Regions from separate parts of the Pseudoalteromonas sp. SR41-4 genome, predicted to be linked through region 2. Evidence: predicted binding sites of a transcription regulator. Region 2 holds the regulator's gene; each other region holds the start of a gene.
What was found. Region 2 encodes LexA, which represses DNA repair genes until DNA is damaged. Its sites were predicted from a motif close to TACTGTATNNNNATACAGTA; they were not measured.
Positions count from the first base shown of each region.

Region 1: the regulator LexA is predicted to act here: its motif matches at 3,275-3,294, upstream of uvrD (DNA helicase II).
Region 3: the regulator LexA is predicted to act here: its motif matches at 2,640-2,659, upstream of H5180_RS12210 (YebG family protein).

Region 1 covers NZ_JACJEI010000018.1:84,000-89,740, forward strand. The annotation lists gene yrfG (GMP/IMP nucleotidase) at 37-684, shown strand; gene dcd (dCTP deaminase) at 712-1,233, opposite strand; gene H5180_RS15010 (dCTP deaminase domain-containing protein) at 1,233-1,796, opposite strand; gene dut (dUTP diphosphatase) at 1,817-2,272, opposite strand; gene H5180_RS15020 (YacL family protein) at 2,327-2,695, opposite strand; gene H5180_RS15025 (hypothetical protein) at 2,807-3,031, opposite strand; gene uvrD (DNA helicase II) at 3,359-5,524, shown strand; gene H5180_RS15035 (GNAT family N-acetyltransferase) at 5,502-5,741, shown strand, end outside.
Region 2 covers NZ_JACJEI010000007.1:109,454-115,194, forward strand. The annotation lists gene hmpA (NO-inducible flavohemoprotein) at 1-133, shown strand, start outside; gene H5180_RS07780 (endonuclease) at 201-854, opposite strand; gene H5180_RS07785 (hypothetical protein) at 967-1,683, opposite strand; gene H5180_RS07790 (hypothetical protein) at 1,851-2,231, shown strand; gene H5180_RS07795 (PaaI family thioesterase) at 2,228-2,671, opposite strand; gene H5180_RS07800 (hypothetical protein) at 2,793-3,587, shown strand; gene lexA (transcriptional repressor LexA) at 3,662-4,279, shown strand; gene coxB (cytochrome c oxidase subunit II) at 4,701-5,741, shown strand, end outside.
Region 3 covers NZ_JACJEI010000013.1:88,555-94,295, reverse strand. The annotation lists gene nhaB (sodium/proton antiporter NhaB) at 1-1,197, shown strand, start outside; gene dsbB (disulfide bond formation protein DsbB) at 1,321-1,833, shown strand; gene H5180_RS12220 (DUF6170 family protein) at 1,833-2,135, shown strand; gene H5180_RS12215 (ComEA family DNA-binding protein) at 2,152-2,448, opposite strand; gene H5180_RS12210 (YebG family protein) at 2,710-3,024, shown strand; gene putP (sodium/proline symporter PutP) at 3,095-4,606, opposite strand; gene H5180_RS12200 (EAL and HDOD domain-containing protein) at 4,984-5,741, shown strand, end outside.

The DNA.
Region 1 (5,741 bases), on a different contig from region 2:
TTAGTTCAATAATAAACCCTATAAGATGAAATTCCTATGTTAAATTGGTCAAAAATCGATACTGTGCTGCTAGATATGGATGGCACTTTGCTCGATCTCCATTTTGATAATCACTTTTGGCTGACAGTGATCCCTGAGCAACTCGCTATCGCAAAGAATATTAGTTTGGCACAAGCCCAAGCGGATATATTAAAACGCTATCAAACCGTTAGCGGTCAAATCCAATGGTATTGCTTAGATTACTGGGAACAACAACTTAATTTACCTATTATGGAGCTAAAATATCAGCATCAGCACCTCATTAAAATGCGTGAGGATGTACCTGCATTTTTAACATCGTTGCGAAAAGCGGGTAAAGAGTTGATTTTACTTACCAACGCACACCCGGAAAGTGTCATGCTCAAGTTTGAAAAAACCAATATTGATAACTATTTAGATGGTGTGGTGTCGACTCATCAATATGGTGTGAGTAAAGAGCAGCAAAGCTTATGGCAGCAAGTACAACTCGATTTAGGTTTTGATAAGCAGCGTACGCTGTTCGTTGACGACAGTTTAGCGGTACTAAACGCCGCAAAAGAATATGGTATTGGCCATTTATTGGCGGTTGCAAACCCAGATAGTAAACAACCGCACAATGAAATCAGTGACTATTTGAGCGTCACTGATTTTCGTAAGCTTATTTAGCTTATTCGCCCTGATGGTAACGCGCTTCTAGGCCATGGCAGTTGGGTGCATTGAATTTTGATAGCGCCCAGCATAAGCTGATACATCAGTGTCCGTTGCAAAAAGAAATAAAGAAGCTATAGGCATACCTGGTACTAATTTATAGTAAAATTCACTCATATTAATTAATTCCAAAGTAATTTTCCCTCTATACCCAGGATCTATTTGACCATCACAAACATGAGCGAACAGAAAACCTCGAGCAATTGAGCCCTTGGTCTGTACCAATCCGAATTTGTCAGTAGGTAATACAATTTCTTCTTGTGTACACGCAAGCAACTTACCATTAGGTGGAAGAATTATGTCTTGTCCTTCTCCTAATGTCGTCGTTGTCGTTTCCATTTTTCTAGGTGGAGTGAAAGCCTCACCATCATAAGGTGCATATTTAGTAAACTGATTATCTAAATGGAGCCCTATTGATGTTGTATCAACAACAACATCTTGGTTTCTTCTAACCACTGCATTCTTTTCAACTAGAGCCCTAAGTGCAACTTGTGTCAGAATCATCATTATGCCTTTGTAAGTAGATATGTTAAAAGAACTGCCAGTAGCGATGCTAGGATAGACACAACTCCTGTGATTACATGTGGTGTATGGTTACTAAAGAAGTCTTTAATTATACTTGTATCACTAGGTTCAATATTTACAGCATTTCTCGTACTGTCACCAATAATTGGATGCTCTGTCGTCAAAAAAGTCAGAGAGCAAAATTTATCCTTCGCTGATAAAGATACTTTTTTATTACCTACGTTAAAAACCGGTATGTGTAGCTTTCCTTCAAATAAAGGATCTACCTTGGTATTTGCGACGAGGATCCCCTTCGCACCAAGACTTCCTTTAGAAGACAAAAATGCAAAGGCATTATTCGGCATCTTTATTGTCTGCTCTGTACAGATAAGCAAACAACTGTTTGGCGAAATCACGACTTTATCTGTGATATTTCTCCAATCAGAATCCCCTGCTTTCTTGTACATAGAGCCGACACTAAGATCGACAGAAACCTGCTCTGCCGAATCAGTGCACAGAGGAGCTATATCTATTCTTCTATTCTCTAAATCCTTTGCAAGTATCATAGACTATCCTTAGTAATTAGTTAGCTTTTACCTGAACTACCAAAACCACCTTCACCACGCTCAGTCGCATCAAATTCGTTAACAACGTTAAAACCTACTTGTACAATCGGCACAAACACAAGCTGAGCGATTCTTTCGCCTACTTTAACGGTATATGTTTTATCACTGCGGTTCCATAAAGAAATAAAGATTTGCCCTTGGTAGTCTGAGTCAATAAGCCCAACTAAATTACCCATAACTAAGCCATGCTTATGACCGGAACCAGAGCGTGGTATTATAGTAGCGGCAAGGCCATTATCTTTCATATGTACCGCAAAGCCAGATGGAATAAGTTCAACTTGGCCTGGTTCTAAAACCAAATCAGTTTCAATACAAGCTCTCAGATCAATACCTGCTGAGCCTTCAGTTGCATAGCTAGGTAGCGGGAACTCATTGCCTAAACGTTTATCTATAATTTTTAAATCAATATTTCTCATTTTTACTTTCTACTTTGAATAAGTCTATAAACAGAATAATACAGATAATATAACTTAACGACCAGCCGAAAACTCATGCCACGAGTTAATCAGGTCAACAAAGTCTTCAAAACCACAACCACTGCTTAAATCATTCTCTTCAAGCATTAATTCATCATCTTGGTAGGCTAATATATCTTCGTTATCTTGATGCAGCGCATGCGCTTCAAATAACGCTTCATCTTTAGACAGAATTAGGTCAATTTCTTGGCCTTTAAGTGTTACCGGCTCAAAGCTTGAACTCACCGAGCTAATAAGTGCCTGCACCATCGCGACTTTGTCTTTGCCTATTTCTTCATTTAACCAACGGCCAATAACCGCATGTTCACTGCTAATTTTAATCCGCAGGCCACTTATTGGATCGCGTATAAATTGGTATTCCATAACTTTACCTAAATACAACTAATGATCGGGATTATACCCTAGTCAGTGCTGAATAAATAAAGCCAGTGACAAAAATAGCGCTAAAAAGCGCTATTCTTTGAAGTGATACAGCTACCGATAAGATCTAAACCGCGCGGCATCAATGATTGCCCAAATATAGACGATCGGCAGTAATATAAAACCAATCGCAACATAAATAAGCGCGCCACTAATAACCCACGCTAGGAAGAAACCAATTGCCGCCATGATCCGGCCTTGAACTAACTGCCCTAAACCTGGGAAAAATATATTACAAATCGCTGCGATAACATTACCGCCTGAACCTTGCTCTGCCATGTTAACCTCAATTATTAATTTAATTTTATTCTTATCTACTTACATTCTTCATGCCAATTATTTAGTTATTAAAAATCAATATGTTAAAATCAACGGTAATACGAAGAACTAGCTAAAATCGTGATTTTTACTAAATATAAGTCAAATTGGCGATATCACTTCACACCACTGATCTAGCTTAGCTAAAAAATGACTATAAATGAATCATTAAGTTTTTAAAGCCTTTAGACTATGTATTAAATTAACTGGTTATAAAAACAGTATTTTATTTAGCCTAACAAAAACACCTGTTATACTGCTTTTAATATTGATTGAAAAGGCGTGATGATGGACGTTTCAGAATTACTCGACGGTTTAAATGATAAACAACGGGATGCAGTTGCAGCCCCACTCCAAAATATGCTGGTGCTTGCTGGCGCAGGCTCTGGGAAAACTCGAGTACTCGTTCATCGTATCGCATGGTTAATGCAGGTTGAGCAAGCCTCCGCTTATAGTATTTTTGCAGTAACCTTTACCAATAAAGCAGCTAAAGAAATGCGCACGCGCGTTGAACAAGCCCTTCAGGCACCAGTAGGTGGTATGTGGATTGGTACTTTCCATGGCTTATCACACCGTATATTGCGCGCCCACCATCGCGAAGCAAACTTACCAGAAGCGTTTCAAATTTTAGACTCTGATGATCAACTTAGAATGATCAAACGCTTATTAAAAGCCATGAATATTGATGACAAAAAATGGCCTGCAAAACAGTTTGGCTGGTATATCAGCGCCAAGAAAGATGAAGGTCTGCGCCCCAAAGATATCCAAGCTTACGACATCAACGAACAAATGATGCTTAAAGTTTACACCGCTTATCAAGAAGCATGTGATCGAGCAGGATTAGTTGATTTTGCCGAAATCTTATTACGTAGTTTTGAAGTACTAAAAAATAATCCAACCTTACTACGTCACTACCAGCAACGTTTTGCCCATATGCTAGTAGACGAGTTTCAAGATACCAACACCATTCAATATGCATGGCTTAAATTATTAGCCGGCGATACCAACAGCATCATGATCGTAGGTGATGATGACCAAAGTATTTACGGTTGGCGTGGTGCTAAAATTGAAAACATTAAGCGCTTTTTGACCGATTTTAAAGCCGAAACTATTCGCCTTGAACAAAACTATCGCTCTACTGCCACTATTCTAAAAGCGTCTAATGCACTTATTCAAAATAACTCAGACCGAATGGGTAAAAGCCTCTGGACTGATGGCAATGATGGTGAACCTATTTCTGTTTATGCCGCTTTTAACGAATTAGACGAAGCGCGCTTTGTAAGCAGCAAATTACGCAGCTGGTTAAACGCTGGTAATGCCCTACAAGATGCGGCGATTTTATATCGTAGTAACGCGCAATCGCGGGTACTTGAAGAAGCGATGTTACAAGAAGGCTTGAAGTACCGCATTTACGGCGGTATGCGCTTCTTTGAACGTCAGGAAATTAAAGATGCGCTGGCATATTTACGGCTCGTAGGTAATCGTCAGGATGATGCTGCATTTGAGCGAGTGATTAACACTCCTGCTCGTGGCATTGGCGATAAAACCTTAAGCCATATTCGCGATTGTGCGCGTAGCGAATCATTGCCATTATGGTACGCCGCCAAAGCCATCGTAGAACAACAACATTTATCAGGACGTGCGGCGACGGTTGTTACTAAGTTTGTTGAACTGGTAGAACATATTGAAGATAAAATTGGTGATCTCACTTTAGAAGAGCAAGCGAAATACGCTATTCAAACATCTGGTTTAATGGCGATGTATCAAGCAGAAAAAGGCGAAAAGGGCCGCGCCCGGGTAGAAAACTTAGAAGAGCTGATCAGCGCCTGTGGCCAATACGAACTCCCGGAAGATGAAGAGTTTAGCTCACCACTGCAAGGATTCTTGGCTTATACCTCACTGGAATCCGGTGATGGTCAAGCTGAAGAACATGAAGATGCAGTGCAAATGATGACGTTGCACTCAGCGAAAGGCTTAGAGTTTCCACTCGTATTTATGGTTGGTGTTGAAGAAGGCATGTTCCCATCTCAACAAAGTAATGAAGAATCAGGTCGGTTAGAAGAAGAGCGTCGTCTTTGTTATGTCGGCATGACTCGCGCCATGGAAAAACTCTATATTAGCCATGCCGAGAGCCGCCGTCTTTATGGTCAAGAAAAGTACCACAGTCCATCACGCTTTTTACGTGAAATGCCTGAAGATTGTATTGAAGAAATTCGTATTAAAACTCAAGTATCGCGACCACCCGCAGCAGGACGATTTAGCTCATCAGTAAGTCATGCCGTATTTGAAGAAAGTGGCTTTAGCTTAGGACAACACGTATTACATGCAAAATTTGGTATGGGAACGGTTATTAATTACGAAGGCAGTGGCGCTCAATCTCGCGTACAAGTGAATTTTGATGACTTTGGTAGTAAGTGGTTAGTAACTGTTTATGCACGACTACAAGCCATTTAACTCGTTAATAAGTAATATCCTACCGCAAATTGCCTATGCTAAACATAGGCAATTGCTACTCATTACTGGCGAACAAAACTGGTGTTATCAACAGGCTAATGAGTTACTCAAGCAACTTTGCCATCCGCTTGTTAAGGTATTATCAACTAGTGGCGAACTCACTGACAGTAGCTGGCCTGAACATACTCATCAAATTCTTGGCCAAGAATTTCAGCAT
Region 2 (5,741 bases):
GCTTGAAGAAGGTGACTTCTACATCTGTGGCCCTACGGGGTTTATGGCTGCAATTAAACAGCAATTACTCGTATTAGGAGTCGCTGCTGAGCGTATTCACTACGAGGTGTTTGGCCCACATCAAGATATTTAATGACGAAACTAAATGTAGGTTTTAAGTGAAAAGGCGCGAAATGCGCCTTTTTTATGGTTTTGGCTACTTAAAGTACAGCATTGCTATTTTTCGCTGCTAAAGCTTGGTTTTGCCATGCGGTAAATAATTTTTGTTGCTTGTCGGAAATTTTTAAACCATAGGTTTTTTGCATATAAAAATAAGCATCGGCAATGCGTTTTCGTGCATAAAAGGGCGGCTCTACCACACGCTGTTTAAAATCTACCTTTACTTGGCAGCGACCATATTGGCTTGCATTACCTGCAATCATGCCAAAGCTGTAATTAGAGCGGTCTGCGTTTATTTCACCAATTGCCGGAGCGAGATTATTTATATCAGCTTCCATTTTCCGAAATTGCGCACTGACTTTAATGCAATTTTTTCGGCCGCCCTCTTGCCAGCATTGTAGCTGGTGACCAAATTCCCATGCAGACACAATATGTTCCCACTCAATCCGAGTTGCGCGCGCATTTGGTTTGCCTGAACGAGTAACCGCATTGCGAGGCACATAACCACATGCATTTGGGTCGGGCACCAGTTTTTTACCTTGGCGTTTAATATTACAGCCACAATAGAGGCTGGTGGCGTTATCAGGAAGGGTTTCGATGAGGTGTTTTTTTGCGCTGTAAAAACTGGTGAATTGTTCTGCATAAAGGTTAAAACTCACACAACACAATACCAGCGCAATAATTAAATGCGGCATATCCAATCACTTTAGTGAACTACAGGAAGCGCTAGTTTAGAGCGATTATTCAAAAAGTAAATCGCTTAACTGTGTGATGTAGTGGGAATTTCAACTCATCTACAAGGTAAGGTTAGCTACTTGGGCGACGGGAAGTACGTTTTCTAAAACGGATATTCTGTAGTAATAAAATAAAGCCAGTTAAACAAAACAATATGCTACTGGCTGCAAAACTAATTAATAATGGGTTATTAAAATCTTCACGTTGATCATAGTCCATTATGTGTAACATCCAGAAAAAATCGAAAATTCGCCAAATTGTGCTGCGAACAGTAATAACTTGGCCACTATCAGCGGATAAATATAGTGTGGTGTTAAACGTATCGTCAAAATTTACTTGCCAAATATTTTCTTTAAAGCCAACTTCGCGAGTACCTTTAGCTAGTTTGATCGCGTCTGTTACTTGCGCATTAATTAATAGATGAGCTTGGGCATTGGCAATAATTTGCGCTTTACTCGGTGCTACCAAAGGACTGCCAGTAACTCCGTTAAAGCTGTACTCACCGTTACTGTTGCTCACAATAATGGTAGGGATTGTTAAAAAGTGACTATAACTAATTTGTCTTGGCTGAGTAATTTGTGCAACGATATTATCAACTGAGGCTAGATAATCAGCTTGTTTGAATGGGTTATTTAATTGCCGCGCAGCTAAATGTTTACCGTGAACTTTTTCAAGCGGTATAGCACTCATAATTAAACCACCGAGTAACCATGCAAAAATTTGTAGCGCTAATAAGTAACCTAACCATTTGTGAAACTTACGCGCATGTTTAAAAATGCGTTTATCCATAGTGACTACCTGTTTGTTATTAGTGCGGTATTCTATAAATTATATTGAGTTTGCCAATGTGGCAAATTGTCGCATCAACAAAATAAAACTAGCTACTCTAGATTTGGTATATACGCAAAATTAGGTTAAAGTTTGCGTTGTTATTAACGCAGGGTAAAAATGAAACAATGTCGGAAATTCAATTTTTAAATGTAGATCTAGAGCTTGAATCAAAGCAAGATATTAGTTTGTTAGTTGCAGACTTAAAAAAAAGTGCTGTGGTTTTGCATTACGATAAAGATGAGTACCGTCAACTAGCACGTATTGAGTCTAATGAAGACGTTATCTCACCAGATAAAGCGATTAACCACTTATGTGAGTTAATTGAATCTTGCTCACGCAATGCATTAAAGCAGTGGTTATCATGCTCAAAGCGCACCTTTGATATTGGCTTTGAATCAGGCACTTCGCCAAAATGCTTTAATCAAGCGCTCAGTGCCGATACTTTATTGCGTATTTCTGCTATTGGCGCAGGTATTGAAATTACAATTTATCCACTTTCAAGTTAGCCTTTTCGCTCTACAATTGCTGCGGTCATTCTTGATACGCAGCACAGTTCTCCACGACTATTGGTGATTTTTATTTCCCATACGGATGTACGCTTGCCTAAGTGTAGTGGTGTTGCTATCGCGGTTAATAAACCATTACGTGATGCTTTTAGATGATTGGCATTGATCTCCTGGCCAACACAATAAAACTTTGTAAAATCAACAGCAAAGTTTGCAGCATAACTCGCCACCGTTTCTGCAAGTACAACATTTGCGCCGCCATGCACCATACCCATAGGGTTATGATGAGCTGGGATCGCGGGCATCGTTGCTACTAAATAATCATCGCCTATTTCACTTATTTCAATGCCCATGGTTTTCATCAATGTGCCTTGACCACTTATGCCGTCATCAAGTTGCTTACATTGTGCTAGGGTGATCGGTTGATACCAAATACTCATCTGTCTACCTCACTAAGTTATTTACTAAATCAGTCTACACTTTTAAACATTTTCCTACAGTTAAGATCATAAAAATAGATAAAATGTACCTATATTATCTAACTGTTAATGGATCTTAAGGATGAAAGTAAAGGTATTTGGATGTGGTGCAATATTATTGATGAGCCTTGTTGCTCAGCCGCAGGCTGTTGCTAGTACCCAACATCAACTCGATATTGGTTTTACCGATTTAGCTGGTTTAGATGAATCTTTTTTAGGCGCACGATACCGATATTTTGCGCAAGATCTTGAATCTTTGACTGGTCCATACGAGCTAAAAGCGTATTTAAATCAAGTCAATAATTATGCTATTGGTGGGTTTGCTAATGATGATTTTAGCTATTTAAATGCCGATGCTGCCATCTATGGTCCCGCAGGATTAGTTATTAGTGCCAGCGCGCAGCGCCTCTGTGAGGATAATAGCTATTGGCAAAATACTGATTATTTAGTGAGTGCCGCTGTTGGTAAGCAAATGAATGAACAGTTACAACTAGGGTTCAATGTATATTACAGTCGCTTAGAGCGCCATGATATGTGGTTTGGCAAAGATAATGAAAGAGTCGCGGTTGAATGGACTTATGCACCTTATGTTCGTTGGACAAATATAGTTAGCAATCAAGGTTGGGATTTAGAGCTAAAGCAATTGGCAGGGCGTTATCGTTATGTGCAGGGGCAGGCGGTTTATTATGTAAATCAAGCATGGTCAGTGGGAGTCGTTGCCAATATTCGGAATCAGAAAAATCTAAAAGACAACTATGAACTGCAAACGCAATATTGGTTTAATCAACATGTAGCATTAAAGTTTGGTCTTGGATCTGCGCTTGATTCTGGAAGTGGTTTAAATAGTATGAGCTTGTTATTAACGGCGCGATTTTAAGCCAATTTATATTTGCGATTTTCAGATAACTGTATATACTCACAGTTAAATGTACTGTATGGAAAACCAGTTGTATGCGCCCATTAACGAATCGCCAAGCTCAAATTCTCGAACTTATTAAAGTTTTTATTAAAGATACCGGTATGCCGCCAACCCGTGCTGAGATTGCGCAAACGTTAGGTTTTAAAAGTGCTAATGCAGCGGAAGAACATTTAAAGGCATTAGCGAAAAAGGGCGTTATTAAAATGAAGCCCGGTGCTAGTCGAGGTATTCAGTTAGTTGAAGAGGATGAGCCGGAACAACTTGGTTTACCTCTAATAGGCAGAGTTGCCGCTGGTGAGCCTATTTTGGCAGAGCAGCATGTTGAAAGTCATTGCAAAATAGATCCACTCTTGTTTAAACCGGCTGCTGATTTTTTACTGCGTGTGCAAGGCATGAGTATGAAAGACATTGGTATTATGGATGGCGATTTATTGGCAGTACACAGCACTCAAGTTGCTGAAAATGGCCAAGTGGTGGTTGCCCGTGTTGATGACGATGTAACAGTAAAACGCCTTGAAAAAGCAGGTAAAAAAGTTTTTTTACATGCTGAAAACGATGAATTTTCACCGATTGAAGTGGATCTTGAACATGAATCTTTCAATATTGAAGGGTTAGCTGTTGGGGTGATCCGCAACGCTGATTGGATGTAAATTTTTTGATCTGTATTTTGCACCAAATTGGTGAAGTTTGGTGCATTTAATTTTTTACCGCTTTAATGGCTAGATTTTATACTTAGCTATAGCGTCCTAAGCCCTATCAAATCTACTTGTCAGCTACTTTTAGCCCTCTAATATTATCCCTAATTACAAAATAACGCGCTGATTTTTAGCTGTTATTTATGCACCAAAAAAGAATTTAATTGCTCTTAAAACTTGCTAATTGTTCATTTTTTAACTAATTGGTTAATACACTGTGTTAACAGCTACTTTAAAAGTCTAACAATTTTGCTCAATAGCATAATTTAGGGTTGCGTTAATATTCAGTAACAATAAAAAATAACGAATTGGCGCGAATAAAGCTGTGCCGCCTTTTCGCTTTGCGTTTTGCAATAGCATTTAAAGGAGCCGTCACATGGGTAAATTGAGCTCTACCTTGTGGCTTATATTGTTTGTTCTACCGCAGCAAGTATTGGCTAATAGCCAGTTTAATATGCGTAAGGGCGTAACAGATATAAGTAATGATGTTTATCAGCTGCACATGACAATATTTATTATATGTTGTGTGATTGGGGTCATCGTGTTCGCCGTCATGTTTTGGGCACTGATCCACCACCGTAAATCTAAAGGGGCAAAACCAGCCCAATTTCATGAAAGTACTAAAGTTGAAATCCTTTGGACGGCAATCCCGTTTGTGATTTTAATTGGTATGGCAATTCCTGCGACAAAAACTTTGATTGCAATGGAAGATGCTAGTAAAGCTGATCTCACGATTAAAATTACTGGTTCTCAATGGAAATGGCATTATGAGTACATGGGTGAAGATGTTGAGTTTTATTCAATGCTTGCTACACCTCAAGATGAAATAACTAATCTTGCAAATAAAAACCCTAATTACCTGCTTGAAGTTGATAAACCTTTGGTGTTGCCAATTAATCAAAAAGTACGATTTTTAATGACCTCAGACGACGTTATTCATTCTTGGTGGGTGCCTGATTTTGCAGTGAAAAAAGATGCTAACCCTGGGTTTATCAATGAAACTTGGACCAGAATTAATGAAGAGGGCATTTATCGAGGGCAATGTGCAGAACTATGCGGAAAGGATCATGGCTTTATGCCTGTGGTGGTTGAAGCTAAATCTGAGCAAGCATTTGCAAACTGGCTGAGCGAAGCTAAGCAGGCAAAAGCAAACGCTGCAATTGCTGATGCTGCATTATTAGATCAAACATTACCAAAAGAAGAATTAATGACACTCGGCGAGCAAGTCTATATGGCCAGTTGCGCTGCGTGTCACCAACCAACAGGTATGGGCTTACCGGGGGTTTTCCCGGCGCTCAAAGGCAGTCCGGTAGTATTAGGAGATATTAAAGATCATATTGATGTAGTGCTTCATGGTCGCCCAGGTACCGCTATGCAAGCATTTGACAAGCAGTTATCAATCAAGCAGCTAGCAGCT
Region 3 (5,741 bases), on a different contig from region 2:
CTTTCCTTGGCGTTTACTATTGCGGCGGCATTTCTTTCTGCATTTTTAGATGCACTTACAGTTATGGCGGTGGTTATAGCTGTCGCCATGGGCTTTTACAGTATTTACCATAAAGTCGCCTCTGGGAAAGATTCCACTAGCGAACATGATATTAACGATGATAATCAAGTACGCCCGGTTAATCGTCAGGAACTTGAAGAGTTTCGAGCTTTTTTGCGTAACTTATTAATGCATGCCTCGATAGGTACAGCCATTGGCGGAGTTTGTACTATGGTAGGTGAACCACAAAACCTCATTATTGCAGAACGAGCAAGCTGGCAATTTGGGGAATTTTTCTTGCGTATGTTGCCTGTTACTATGCCTGTATTCATAGCTGGCATTATCACTACAATATTACTTGAAAAGACAAAAACGTTCGGATACGGCGCCAAATTACCAGAGACGATTCATCAAATACTAGCTGATCATGCAAAAGAGCTCGATAGCAAACGTACCAAACGCGATAAGGTTAATTTGATGTTTCAGTCATTAATTGCTGTATGGTTGATCATTGCATTAGCATTACACCTTGCCACTGTTGGCTTAATCGGCTTATCCGTCATTATTTTTGCAACTGCGTCCGCTGGTATAATTGAAGAGCACCAACTAGGAAAGGCTTTTGAAGAAGCACTGCCGTTTACTGCACTGTTATGTGTATTTTTCTCAATCGTTGCAGTCATTATTGACCAACACTTATTTACTCCTGTAATAACTTGGGTACTGACATTTGAAGGGCAATTACAGTTAGTTATGTTTTTTGTCGCAAATGGCCTACTTTCGATGGTCAGTGACAATGTCTTTGTTGGCACTGTTTATATTAATGAAGTGGCGGCAGCATTAAAAGCAGGGCAAATTAGCCGCGATCAATTTGATTTATTAGCGGTGGCAATTAATACCGGTACAAATTTACCAAGTGTTGCCACACCTAACGGTCAAGCTGCATTTTTATTCTTACTAACATCGACCCTTGCTCCCGTATTGCGATTATCCTACGGTCGTATGGTTTACATGGCACTCCCCTATACCATAGTGCTAACGGTTGTTGGCTTAGCAGGGACATATCTTGGCCTAAGTGAAATGACTGATTTATTCTATCAATGGGGCTGGATTGAGCACCATAGTGCAAGCTTACAAAGTATAGGAAGTTCTGGGCATTAAATAATCCAAACAGTAAATAAAGCTGCTTCGGCAGCTTTTTTATTGTTACAAATCATATTTATCCTTGCGCGTAGTTTAATGACTAAGTCATAATTCATCCACAAATTATAGACTGGATATTTTATGACTTGGTTAGCAAATTTAGCCCAACAACGCAGTGCTTGGTTACTACTCGCTTTTAGCGCTTTTATTTTTGAATTAATCGCATTGTATTTCCAATACCAAATGGGCTTAGAGCCATGCATTATGTGTATTTATCAACGTACTGCCATGCTAGGGTTACTAGCCGCAGGGTTAGTCGGCGCAGTCAGACCAACCAATTTAATTTGCCGTATAACAGCATTTTCAGCATGGGCAGTTGCTAGTATTTGGGGTTACTTAATTGCACGCCAACATATTGATATGCAAACGACAACCGATCCCTTTGCGTTTAGCTGCGAATTCGAGCCTAATTTTCCATTACCATTACATGAGTGGATGCCACATTTTTTTGCTGCGACAGGAGACTGTGGCAACATCGATTGGCAATTTGCAGGGTTAAGTATGCCAGCATGGATGGAGATCATTTTTGCGGTATTTACTCTGATACTGATAAGCGTTGTAGTAAGTCGTTTAATAATTAAAAAGTCGCTGTGATGATTGCATTATTTTCAAGTCAAGTAACGCAATTAAAATCGTTTAAAATACGTCAACGTCAGCAAATAATTGCGATTGCAGTGAGTATGTTAACTCCAATGCAAAAAATCAGTTTGCGTATTATAAAGCTGATTTTATTGATCCCAGTATTTCTATCATTAGCGTATATCGAAGGTTGGCTGTTACTTCCTGTATTACTGGTGGCTGGGTTAAGTTACCCGTTGTTAACCACCCCTGTTGAAATTCAATTCTCTAAACACTATTTGAGCAAGGCTATAAAGCAATTTGAACAGGGCGAATAATTCGCCCTGTAGTTTTTTAAAATGTAACTTTGCCATCCAGTTTAGCGACTAATTTATCGCCAATACCTTTCACCTGCGCTAGATCTGCAACAGACTTAAATTTGCCTTGCTCGGTACGGTAATCAACTATCGCTTGTGCTTTTGATTTACCAATACCTGGCAGCTGGGTAAGCTGCTCGACTGTTGCTTGATTAACATTGACTAACTGAACTTTACCCATACTTTCAGTAGCTTCGGTTTTAGTTACAGCGGCACCACTAGGCAATGATATAGCCAAGCCAAGCACTACGACTATTAAAGTTAAAAACTTCATGTTTCTCCTCCATGATGTCCATACGTGGACTCAATTAATAGTTGACTTTAATGCCTTCACTTTTGGACTACTTCCAAATAAAGTCATACTAAAAAAGTGCGACTATTTAAATAAAGTAAAGTTGTACCTCTTTGTCAAATCCTAATAGTAAAAAATAAAAATGTTCACTTGCAAAAAGACCAATAAACAATTACTGTACATAAAAACAGTAATCAATCAAGGTGAACTTGTTATTCACCAAGCAAATTGGCAGGAGAAATCATGGCTGTTGTTGTTAAATATGTTGTAGAGAGAAACGGAGTCGAGCGTATGACGTTTACTACTAAAAAAGAAGCTGACGCGTATGACAAAATGCTTGATATAGCAGAGTCGCTTGAGGTTATGCTTGAGAAAGTTGATGTACCACTAAGCGAACAACAAATCGAATCGCTCGCACTTGAGATTGCTAAAAGTAAAGACGACTTTATGAATGTACTTAAAGGCGGCAAAGAGGCAATACAGAAAGCACCAACGGCGAAAGTAAAAAAAGAAAATGTAGCGTCTATTAAAGCCAGCACTGATAAAGAAGCAAGCTAAAAAATCATAAGTTAACTAACTAAAAAAGGGCAATTAATTGCCCTTTTTTAGTTATAAAAATTACTACTCGTTATAGCCCTCGTTCAACTTCATCAAATAATTCGGTGATCTCTTTATTTGGTGGCGCTGTTGATAAGCTCACTGTAATGATTGCAATTGTTGCAAGTATAAAGCCCGGTATAATTTCATAAATGATACTGCTGAGACTCTCTCCATTTATGGTGATTGGCGCATATATCCAGATCAACACTGTCCCTGCACCCACAACCATACCACTGATCGCACCTTGTAGATTCATTCGCTTCCAATATAAACTAAGTAATACTAACGGGCCAAACGCAGCCCCAAAACCTGCCCACGCATTACTTACTAAATCTAAAATAGAACTGTCGCGGTCATAAGCCAAATAAATAGCAAATAATGCAACGAGTAGTACACTAATTCGACCAACTAAAACCAGCTCGGTTTGTGATGCATCACGGTTTAAATAAATTTTGTAGAAGTCTTCAGTCAAAGAGCTTGAACAAACCAATAACTGAGATGAAATAGTACTCATAATCGCAGCTAAAATAGCAGCAAGTAAAAAGCCGGCAATAAGTGGATGGAAAACCAATTCAGATAATACTAAAAATATCGTTTCTTTATCGTCAATCAACATTTGATTTTCGATCATGTAAGCAGCACCAAATAGTCCTGTTAACACTGCACCAATTGCTGATAAGGTCATCCACGACATACCAATACGACGCATAGTAGGCATATCTTTAACAGATCGTACTGACATAAAACGCACTATGATATGCGGTTGACCGAAATAACCTAAGCCCCATGCCATTGCAGAAATAATAGCGATGGTTGAACCGCCTGCAAACCAATCTAACATATTAAGAGAGTGGACTTCGCTCTCTTTCGGAGCGCTTAACAGCAAGTCATAACTGGCATTAGTAAGTGTGTCTAACACTGGCTGATCTAGCATCATATAAGTAACAATAGGTACAGCAAGTAGCGAGATGAACATGATGCAACCTTGCACAAAGTCAGTCAAACTCACAGCTAAGAAACCACCAAACAATGTATAAAGTACGACGACCCCGGTTGTCACATAAAGCCCCGTTTCGTAACTCATCTGAAATGAGTTTTCGAATAATTTACCGCCAGCGACAACGCCTGAAGAAGTATAAAGTGTGAAGAAAACGATGATCACGATTGCCGAAATTACACGTAATATATTTTTATTATCAGCAAAACGATTAGCAAAGTAATCAGGAATAGTAATCGAGTCATTCGCTTTCTCAGTATAGACACGCAGGCGTGGCGCTACTAAGAAGTAGTTTGCCCAAGCGCCAAGTACTAAGCCTATTGCAATCCAAACTTTACTTAAGCCAAATAGATACATAGCACCGGGTAAGCCCATAAGTAGCCAACCACTCATATCCGATGCACCGGCAGATAGAGCAGCTACAGCTGGTGATAAACTTCTGCCACCCAACATATAGCCCGACACATCGGCGGTAGACTGCTTATAAGCGTACAAGCCAATACCTAGCATTACGATAAAATACGCAGCTAAAGAAATAATCATTCCAGTTTCCAAACTCGCCTCCAACTCTGAAGTTAAAACCTGGCTTTTAATCCTAATAATGACTCATAAATCAATACTATATAAAGTCATTATTGGTGTAAAAACCAACCTAGAGCTTGACTATATCACGCAAAGGGTGAATAACTCCAATTACTAAGTTAACCTTACAATGATATAGGGTTAAGCGGTTTTACCTAATGGTTAATTATTTGACTATAGAACATGGTAATTAATACTTAATTACCCTAGGATTAGATCGATGATTTTGCAATTAATCAATACTATAGTATTGATATTTTAAATATAGTTAATGCTATTTATGTTGTTTTATCTTATATTGCCCAAGTAATCGCTTAACTGATGTGGACCCGCTGTTTATGTATTTTTATGCTGCACGCCAACCAATTTTAGATCGAAACAAACAACTTGTAGGATATGAGTTACTTTTTCGTGACGGCGTTGATAATGTATTCCCAGATATTGATGGTGACGAGGCAACTAGCCGGCTAATTGAAGGTAGTCAATTCAATTTTGGCTTAGAAGATCTCACCGATAATAAACCAGCGTATATCAACTTTACGCTTGAAACATTACAAAAAGGCTACCCAACCCTGCTTGGTAAAGATCAGATTGTTGTAGAAATACTCGAAACAATTCAACCAGGGAAACGCTTACTCGCGATCGTCAAAGACTTAAAACAAAAAGGTTATACGCTCGCCCTGGATGATTATATTCACCAGCCTGTATGGCGTCATTTTTATCCTTTTATTGATATTATTAAAATAGATTTTCTCAATTGTGAAGTTGACACTATCCACAGCATAATCGAAGAAATTAAACCTTATCCGCATATAAAATTATTAGCAGAAAAGGTAGAAACCTACGAAAAGTATCAATTAGCATTAGATCTTGGCTTTACTTACTTTCAAGGGTTTTTCTTTTCCAAGCCAGAAATGGTGCAAAGTAAAACCTTGCCGCCATCAGAGATAGCTCTTGCCGAGCTGCTTTATGAGACATCCACTGTTGAAGTCAATTTAAAGAAAATTACCGACGTATTTGAGCGAGATGTAAACCTCTCTTATAAATTATTACGTTATAGTAATTCAGCGGCATTTAAGCGCAGAGCTGAGATCAG